Regions from separate parts of the Paenibacillus sp. FSL R7-0204 genome, predicted to be linked through region 3. Evidence: riboswitches for the same ligand, from Rfam matches in the RefSeq annotation. Region 3 holds a riboswitch; each other region holds the start of a gene.
What was found. Region 3 has a riboswitch for cobalamin ahead of MKX42_RS25095 (energy-coupling factor ABC transporter permease). Riboswitches for the same ligand answer to the same signal wherever they lie in the genome.

Region 1 (3,276 bases), 1.1 Mb from region 3:
CCGTCCGGTTTGAACGTTTTGGCCGTCACGCCGCTGATGATTCCAAGCTCCTTCGCCCGGTTCACTGTTCCATAATACCATGTACCGGCCTTAACATCACTGAAGGCCCCAGCGGAAGCCGCCGCAGACGGCTCGTTCCCGGTTAAGCGCAGCAGCAGCGCTGCAAATTCAGCACGGGTAATATTCTTTTTCGGTGCAAACAGCAGACTGCCCTCACTCACACCATTCATCAGCTTGCGGTCATACGCCGTGTATACCGACTCCAGCGCCCAAGGCGAGATCGACTTCACATCGGCAAAATCCGGACGGTCCGCCGCCGCAGAAGCCACCGTTACCGGGACTGTATGACGCACGATGGCCGGGGTTTTATCCTTAAGATATCCTGTAACCGTCAGAGTGTATTTATTCGCTGGAAGACCACCAGCCACAACAGCCAGGCCCGCAGCATCTGTAACTGCCGTTTTGCCGCCGATGGTTACCTGTACGCCTGCTGACGGTGAAGTTACCGGATCGGAGGTGAAGGTCGCCTCATTCCAGACCCATTGCTTCTGGGTTACCTGCACCTTCAGATCTTGTCCAGGCTGCGGCTGTGCGGGAGTCACAGTTACAGCATCAACCACCTGCGTGTTGTCCCCGCCATAATAGACCACAATGCGGTCATTCTCCTCCAGCGCGAAGTCTCCCATCCCTACACTTGGATAGATCCATGCTCCGCCGCGTGCGACTACATACATCCAGCCATCATATCCGCCAAAAGTACCCGCAACCACGCCGCCGATCCCCGTCACATAATTGCCTGCTTCATTGACCAGGGCCAGGCGCTTGGCTGCTGCTGTCTTTTCCAGTGCCTTAAGCACATTTCCGGCGTACACGCTGCCCTCAGCCAACGTTCCATTCGGACCTTCAACTGTAACCGAGACACTTACCTGAGGATTCTTCACTGGTGTGCCGCTAAAATCAAAGAGCTTACCGCCTGTTCCAAACAGCTTGTACGCTACCAAAGCCTCCAGTGCCTGCTCCGTTGAGAGCGGATTGGAGCTGCCGCCCGCAGTGTGGACAAATCCGCCATCTGCTGCGCTGAAGCTCAGCAGCTTGCTGACCAGATTAATCTGGCCTTTCGTATACTCTGCTCCCGCCGGATCAATGCCGAAGGCAGACAGACCGATAATGGCCTGAGCTACACTCTCACTGCTCTCGCCATATCCGCCGTTCTTGTCCTGTGCCTTAGCCAGCCAGGCAGCCGCCCGCTGACCGGCAGTATTCACTGCTGCTTCCTGCTTATGTCCAGCCAGTGCGGTCAGCACCATCGCTGTCATATCCGGATCACTCGCACCCGTGGTCAGGGTGAAGCCGCCGTCCGGGTTCTGCTTCGCCAGAATCTCTGCCAGCAGCTTAGACTGTGTCCATTTCGCATTTGCCGGGATTGTATAACTGCCGGAATCCAATGCAAGCAGGGCATAGACCGGATTATTCAGCGTCTGGCCGGTAATTGCTTCGTGATTGTAGAGCTTCTCGATCAGGTTATAGCCTGCCACATTCGCCGGGTCGCCGCCCAGTGCCTTAACGGCAAGCGTGATCCGGGCATAGTCCGTAGCTCTGGCAAAAACCCCCTTAGCCTCAGCCACCTTACCCTCAAGCGCCTTCAGATAGCTGGCTGGAACCTTGTAGCCTGCTTGCGCAAGGCCAATCGCCTGCCAGTCCGACTGGACTCCGTTCTTCAGCATGAATTCTGCAGTAGCATAGACCGCAGCGGTTACGCTGGCTGCCTCACTTGCGGGCAGAGCGGATACCGCAGGTGCGGAAGTCACGCCTGCCTGTGCAGCAGCAGCTTGTCCTGCCGGGGCTACAGCTGCTCCAAGCAGTGCAAACAGCATAATGACAGCAAGTCCCAGCCGTGTGAACCTGGATGATAGAGAATGGTTTTTCATAACTAACCTCTTTCCTGAAATAGAATGGATAAATCCTGCTTCCTCCGCAAAGAGAGCAGCAACCTAAAGACCGCCCTGTGCAGGGCGGCCGGGGAAGAACTTTCGCACAGGGCGGCTGAAGGGAGCGATTGCTCTCCCACATTACATATAGCGTATACAGCCCTCGCCAATATCAGCATCTGCTCCACATTCTTACCCCCGAAGAATAGAAACAACATCAAAAAAGGCAGATCTCCTGGCTCATACTTCACCGCTTCCCCCGCCTTCCCATCCGAATTAGCAGACAGTGGCTCCTCAGGAGTTGCTCCGTATTTACAGTGGCGGGACCGCGCCGGACTCGCACCGGGCTTCCCTTTTAAGCAGATTCCTCTGTTAGACATAGCCCTGCCAGCTTCTGCTAGCGACAGCACGCGGTCTCTAAGGCAATCTGCACCTTTTCCTCAAGCTTATTAAATTTTAATATTCTCAAACCATCATATCGACTATCCCCCTGTATGTCTATAGACAAGCTATATCTATTCCAACTCCCCCAAGGCTCAGCCCATTCCGCACAAAAATCCTGAACAGCACATGCCCGCTCCCCCGGCACACCGTACTATTCAGGACTATAAAAAGTTACTCTTCTGCTGCTAATCAACACGTTGGCGGTACTAGCGGAGACAGCGGCAGCTGGCGATTGTATTATGTACATTAGAATTCGTGTAAAAGCAGCCGATAACGCATTCTGCTGCATTTCATACAATCGATTGTGGCAAATAACCCTCCGCCGGGCCAAATTCCCAAAATCTAATGTACCGAATACAACAGAACACCATATAAGGCTCGATATGCCTCATTCTAGTGTACAAAGTGCAATCGAGCAGCTTCTTTCGGACATCAGCGTACCATTAGGCTACAATTCACATATGTCGATTGAATTACTCTGAGCACTACCCGATCGCGTTAGTTAAAAGCTTACGCAGCCTGCTTATGGCCGCTGTGTTATTCCGCATCCGTGTCCGCTTCCGGGCTTGCGGAAGCGGATGGCTCCGCACTAGGCGCGGCTGTAGCTGTAGCTTCCGGAGCGCTGCCCGGATCTGCCGCCAGCTTCAGCGAGTATCTTCCGGCGGTGATCATATCGCCTGCCGCCAGCATCGCGCCTGCTGATAGCTCCACCGTAACCTCGTATACGCGTGACGGAGGAGTTCCCGCCGCCGCTGGAGAGGCGGCGGCTCCACTGTCCGCATCGCCGTCCGCTCCGGCTACTGCTTCACCCTTCGCATCACCGTCTGCTCCGGCACCTGCCTTACCGCTCGCATCACCGTCTGCTCCAGCACCTGCCTTACCGCTCGCATCGCCGTCCGCTCCG
Region 2 (3,276 bases), 1.6 Mb from region 3:
AGCCCAGATCAAATTCTGCCAGCATATGCTCCGCAGGAATCCGCTCCAGCCAGATATCGATGACAGCCTTGCCGTCAACCTTAGCGAATTCATAATCATGGTTGTGATAACCGTACTGCATCCCTGCCGCCCGGACCATCGCGGAAGCCTTCTCCAGGAATGGAATGATACTGGTCACATCGTCGATGGAGGGGTTGGGCGGAAGCGGTGCCGACGGGGTGATGATATATTGAATTCCCAGCTCCGCCGCGTATTCAATCTCCCGGGCCAATGCCCGCTCCATCTGATCCAGGCTGCTGAAGTCCAGACCCACATGCGCCGAAGGTGCTGCAAGACCCAGTTCATCCAGCCTGCGGCGCAGTGCCGCGGCAGTTACGCCGAAATATCCGGCGAATTCCACCACCTGGTATCCCATCTCTGCTACCTTGCCCAGTGTGTCGAGGAGATCCCGCTCCGTCTGGTCACGCAGTGTATACATTTGAATTCCGATCTGCCGCGCTGCTTCTGCCATGAAGAATCCGCTCCTTATCGTCATTTCTGGTTGGATACTATATTCACACTACTTCCCCTGAAGCTTGCGCTCTACGGATTCCAGCTTACTGCGGCTGGTTGAGGTCTTGTCACGCCGGTCGTCAATCTTGAGCGAGGTTGAGACTCTCTGCGCCCCGGCGGTGAACGGCGACTCATGCAGCGCTTCTACCGCAGCCAGAATCCGTGCTACCGGCCCCTCAATAATCGTACCCATGGAAGTAAGCTCATAGGTAATACCCTCCACCGTCTCCAGCACACGCTGCATCTCGGCCACATAGCTGCTGAGACTGGTGCTGCCTGTCCCAATCGGAATAACGGTCACTTCGCCAATTGCCATTGTGAACTGCCTCCTAATGATCTGATGTGCCTGCCTCTTACTTATCCTCTTATTGTAACGCTTCGCCAAGCTTGCCACAAATCGCCTGCCATCCTCTTTATTCTATATAATATCCGTCAAAATGATTACCAGGATTAGACGCACTCTATTTATGGATTCTTTGTGGCGTATTTTCGGAGATTTTATGAAAAATTCAAAGCAGATTCAGAGGAAAGTTGTGGATTACCTGTGGACTAACTGTGGATCAGCTGTGAGTAAAAGCGCCGAACCCGCTCCCCGTGCGGGATTGCAAAAAATCATTTACAAACACAATATATTGCGGTAGCTTTAATAGATAACAACAAAATATAGTAGAAACGGGTGTTTCACCCCTTGTAGTAGAGGTGCGACTTAATAGGGAAGCGCGGTGCAAAACCGCTGCGGTCCCGCCACTGTAACCGGATGCTCCCTGGGTGCGATGCCCCTGGGCCGCATTCTCCGGCTCATTGCCACTAAGGGGCGGAATAAGCCCCCCGGGAAGGCGCCGGAGGAGTTGCCGGAAGCCAGGAGACCTGCCCTGTTTCGGTGGCACCGCTTAGACTCCTGCGAGGAACAGGGGAGGTGTCCGTATGCGGCCTGCAATAGCAGAGTTAGCCTTCCGTCAATCGGGCCAGAGGCTGCCGATACCTGAGGACGATCGTGGATTATCTTCAGGTATCGGCTCTGCGGAATATACAAGAACGGGCGTAAGCTATTCGCCCCGTGTCTGCTCGTATGTTCCACCCAGACCACAGGCAAATTTCCGCTTTCCGGATCTTTGCATCATGCATTCGGGCATTTCCGGCCTTCCCGGCCGGGGGTGCTTTTTTACTGATGTCCTGACCATTCTATGATACATATTACGCTTACAATACCCGAGAGGAGAGAGTTATATAATGACGCTGCTGGAGAAACGTTATAACGAAGGACAAGCTGCACAGGAGGATCTTTTGGAAGAGGTTATTCATCTGGGACGGGATATTATCGACAGCCGGGATCTGGATCTGCTGCGCGAGAACGCCAACCTGAACGGGGAGAGCTTCTCCGGCAAAATGAGCAAATTCGGCAGTGAATACTCCAAATGGTATGCCCGCAACTTCACCATGCCGCCACAGCTGGTACAGGCTACCCTGGATAATGTCGTCTATGTACATGACCTTGATCAATACGCCATTGGAACCACGAACTGCATCTTCATTCCGTTTGAACGCCTTCTCCGTGAAGGCTTCAACACCGGCAACGGCAGCGTACGGCCTCCTAACTCGATTATGACGGCGATGTCGCTGGTGGCGATTATTTTCCAGTCACAGCAGAATGCGCAGTACGGCGGCGTATCCGCCAACAAGCTGGATTATGATCTGGCTCCTTATGTGACCAAATCCTTCTCCAAGCTCTTCCGCAAAGGTCTGGAGTATTTTGAGGAGAATGCAGAATTATCTGAACTTGGTGAGATTACGATGAGCCGCAGCGATCTGGCTGAGCAGTATCCGCGCGCCTTCCGTTTTGCCCTGAAGGAGACGCAGAGCGAGACCCAGCAGGCCGCAGAAAGTATGGTACATAACCTGAATACGATGTCCAGCCGCTCCGGCGGCCAGATTCCTTTTACCAGCATCAACTACGGCACCTGCACCTCCCCGGAGGGCCAGCTTGTGATCAGCTCGCTGCTGACGGCTACGATGAACGGACTGGGCAGCGGGGAGACGCCGGTGTTCCCGATTCAGATTTTCAAATGCAAGCAAAGCATCAACCAGCAGCCGGGTGATCCTAACTACGAGCTGTTCCTGAAGGCAGCGGAGTGCTCGGCGCGCAGATTGTATCCGAACTTCGCCAACTTGGACGCTCCGCTGAACATGCAGTATTACGATCCTACTGACCCGGATACCGAGTTCGCTACGATGGGTTGCCGGACCCGTGTGCTCGGCGACCGCTTCGGACGCAACCACTGCTCCGGCAAAGGTAACCTGTCCTTCAACACGCTCAACCTGGTGCGTCTTGGACTGGCCCACGGTACGATAACCGGCCGCCGCCTCGCTGCTGATGAAGAAGGGTTCTTTGATGATCTCAATCACTATATGGATATTGCGCTCGACGGTCTGCTGCACCGCTTCCGTATCCAGGCTTCCCAGAAGGCCAAAGCCTCCGATTTCATGATGCGGGAAGGCGTCTGGGAGGGCGGCGAGCAGCTTGCCCCTGATGACAGCGTAGGCGAATTGCTAAAGCACGGCAGTCTGTCGCTGGGCTTCATTGGAATGGCCGAATGCATGAAAGCCATGTACGGCAAGCACCACGGCGAAGATATGGAGATCCATGCCAAGGCTGTAGCCATCGTCCGCCACATGCGTGAATATTGCGACCGTAAGAGTGAGGAGCTTAACCTTAACATCACCTTG
Region 3 (3,276 bases):
CCTACCTACCTACCTACCTACCTACCTACCTACCTTCTACACACCCTAATCTGGCTTTCATATAGAACCCGGCAAATCTGCCACACCATCCGTATAAAACAGCTCAAACACCAGATCCTCGTTGTAATTGCCGAAGCCTTTACCGAACAGGGTGAGGCCGCCGATGTGCTCGGCATCCTCCTCGACAGAGAGCCGGAAGGTCCATTGTTTGTTGCGGATGCCTACCTGATCCAGGGTGACCTCCGACAGCTTTTGCCCATCCATGTAGGTACCTGTCTGCGTAATCCGCAGCTGCTTGAGCAGGCCGTATTGGTTGGTGAGTGCGGGCCACCAGGCCGGGGTGTATTTTCCCGGATTATCTCCGTAGTCCCCAGGGCTGGTCCAGAAGCCAAGCGATTGTCCGTTCAGTGTGAAGGTAATATCCGACGGCCAGTTGTTGTTAATCGACGGGGCTTCGGAGGCAATCTCCATCGTGATGGCAAGCTCCTCCGGCTGCTGGCTCGACAGCAGGAAATTCGGGATTTTATACTCGACGAACCCCTTGCCGAACCAGAGAATCCCGGCATTCACGCGCTCCTGGTCCCAGAAATAACGGGGATCGTCAAAGTGCCCGATGACCCTCTCTGTCGTAGACAGTCCGCAGGTAGGCTCAATCTGGAAGTCGGAATAATGCCCCACCGGGATGTCCTTGCGGTACCCTCTGCGCGGAGTCCGGGCCTGCCTTGGAAAAACAATCTCTGCCCCGTCGGTGGCCAGTGTACAAATCTTTTGCAGCCCGCTTTTGCCGGGAGCCATATGGCTGCGGATCAGCCCGGCGGCTTCGAGCTTGCGCACATGCATGGTCATAATTGCACTGCTGAGCTTGAGGGCTGCAGCCAGCTCCTTCACGTTCATGGGCTTATCGGACAGCAGCCGCAGCATATGCAGGCGCACGGTACTGGACAGGGCCTCGTACACGGGCAGGGATTGTTCGGTTAGATCAAGTTTCATCGGATGCCTCCACGTTCAGGTTATATAGTTAATAATTATATTACTCAAATAAAATTTCTACAAGGGATGATTCGCCTCAGGACAGCTTTTCCAATTTATATCACAGACACGATAGGCCGAGTCCGTTATGATGTGAGATGAATTAGCGATGAAACAAGGTGCTCTTGCCGGATGCGGCAAGGGATAACAGGGAATCGGGTGCAACTCCCGAGCGGTCCCGCCACTGTATGGAAGAGCTGCACTTCATGAGGTCACTCGGGAAGCCCCGGGGAAGACGAAGCCTGCGGCGCCTGTATTCCAAGCCAGGAGACCTACCTTGTCGACGCACACCACGACCCTACGCGGATAGGAGCGGTGTACGGATGGGTTAATGAGAAGAGGCGTTCTGCCCGGATGGACCGGAGGAATCTTGAGTTTAGCGAGGACACCCGGTTTACAACTGCTGGCTACAAGGACACGGCCCATAGTAATGGGACGATGAGAAGCACCTTGTTTCGCTTGGCAGCGGCAGCGCGCTCTATCGAACTTGCCTGCGTACATACACTCCCACCCTTTAGGGTGGGTTTTTTGGGCTTTATGATCTGTAATGGGAAATTAACAAACATGGAGGGTGACAAATGAAAAAACACAGAGGGTGGAGCTTTGCGGCACTGGTTGCCGGATTTACGGTGTACTTTATGCTGAACGAACCGGGGACGGCCCGGGCGATGCACATTATGGAAGGATTCCTGCCGGTTGGCTGGGCGGTGTTCTGGTGGGCGGCGTTTATCCCGTTCTTTGTCCTGGGAATCTTCAAGCTGAGAGCCATGACCCGCGAGAATCCGGAGCTGAAGCTGCTGCTGGGCCTGGCCGGGGCGTTTACCTTCGTCTTGTCTGCACTCAAAATGCCTTCCGTGACCGGCAGCAGTTCCCACCCCACCGGTACCGGACTTGGTGCGGTAATGCTGGGGCCGTTGCCCATGAGCGTAATCGGCTCGATTGTCCTGCTGTTTCAGGCGCTGCTGCTGGCGCACGGGGGGATCACTACGCTCGGGGCCAATGCGTTCTCGATGGCGGTGGCGGGTCCTTTTGCCGGATATGCAGTGTATAAGCTGATGATGAAAATGCCGGATCGCGAGAGGCTGGCCTTGTTCTGTGCGGCTGCGGTGGCTGATCTGAGTACGTACGTAGTGACATCCTTCCAATTAGCGGTGGCTTTTCCGGCGGCGGATGGCGGCGTGCTGGCTTCTTTTCTCAAATTCGGGGGCATCTTTGCCGTGACGCAAATCCCGCTGGCCATCAGTGAAGGGTTGTTGACGGTACTGCTGTGGAACTGGCTGAAATCGTATAGCCCGAATGAATTGTCGCTTCTGAAACGCAAGGTGAACGGAGGAAGAGCCTAATGAGCAATAAATGGAAAAATGGTTTGATGCTGCTGGTTGTTATTCTGCTGGTCATTCTGCCGCTGCTGCTGGTTAATGGGGAATTCGGCGGGGCCGATGATGCGGCTGAAGGTGTGATTACCGAGATGAACCCTGACTATAAGCCTTGGTTCAAGCCGCTGACTGAGCTCCCGGGGGAGACGGAGAGTATGTTGTTCGCATTGCAGGCAGCGATTGGTGCCGGTGTGATCGGTTATACCCTGGGGCTGCTCAAGGGCAAGCAGGGCGGGGCGAAGCAGCATAGCAGCAAGTGATCCGGCGGATTGATGTTCTCTCCTACAATAATGCTCTGCGCCAGTTATCCCCGATGTGGAAAAGCTCGTTCGCAGCCCTGATGTTCCTGCTCTCTTACACCGTACATCCGGTCCTACAGGCTGCAATCACCCTATGGATGATGTCCTGGTGTGTTTTACAGGCCCGTATTCCCTTCCGTGCTTATGGCATGCTGTTCGGCACAGCGCTGCTGTTCTATGCGCTTAGCGTACCGGCGCTGCTCGTGGAATTCGGGCATCCGGCTGCGGGAGAGGCAGGGATATTCCCGCTTCCGGGACTGAACCTGCCGGTATATGTCACAGCGGCGGGACTTCAGCGGGCAGGGGAGCTGCTGGCCAGAATCTCTGCCTGCATGAGCTGTTTCTTCTTCCTGATGTTTACGACTCCGTTCAGTGAGCTTTTGCAGGTGCTGCGCAGGCTGCGGATGCCGCAGATTGTCCTGGAGCTGATGCTGATTATGTACCGCTTCCTGTTCTTGCTGAGTGATGCAGCGCATGGTCTGCTGCTGGCCCGCCGGTTGCGCGGAGGCCGCCGGGGCTATAAGGCCAGACTGAGGGAGACTGCGGCCATGGCAGGAGCGCTGTTCGGCAAC

Region 1: it holds a riboswitch for cobalamin, as region 3 does, so the genes downstream of both, MKX42_RS29380 (S-layer homology domain-containing protein) here and MKX42_RS25095 (energy-coupling factor ABC transporter permease) in region 3, are expected to answer to the same signal.
Region 2: it holds a riboswitch for cobalamin, as region 3 does, so the genes downstream of both, MKX42_RS31940 (anaerobic ribonucleoside triphosphate reductase) here and MKX42_RS25095 (energy-coupling factor ABC transporter permease) in region 3, are expected to answer to the same signal.

What each region holds. Positions count from the first base shown of each region.
Region 1 is NZ_JBBOCA010000001.1:6,793,288-6,796,563, forward strand. It holds gene MKX42_RS29380 (S-layer homology domain-containing protein) at 1-1,928, opposite strand, end outside; cobalamin riboswitch at 2,137-2,330, opposite strand; gene MKX42_RS29385 (hypothetical protein) at 2,910-3,276, opposite strand, start outside.
Region 2 is NZ_JBBOCA010000001.1:7,366,580-7,369,855, forward strand. It holds gene MKX42_RS31930 (sugar phosphate isomerase/epimerase family protein) at 1-511, opposite strand, end outside; gene MKX42_RS31935 (MTH1187 family thiamine-binding protein) at 560-868, opposite strand; cobalamin riboswitch at 1,210-1,441, shown strand; gene MKX42_RS31940 (anaerobic ribonucleoside triphosphate reductase) at 1,783-3,276, shown strand, end outside.
Region 3 is NZ_JBBOCA010000001.1:5,731,707-5,734,982, reverse strand. It holds gene MKX42_RS25100 (ArsR/SmtB family transcription factor) at 58-990, opposite strand; cobalamin riboswitch at 1,130-1,323, shown strand; gene MKX42_RS25095 (energy-coupling factor ABC transporter permease) at 1,608-2,372, shown strand; gene MKX42_RS25090 (energy-coupling factor ABC transporter substrate-binding protein) at 2,372-2,665, shown strand; gene cbiQ (cobalt ECF transporter T component CbiQ) at 2,662-3,276, shown strand, end outside.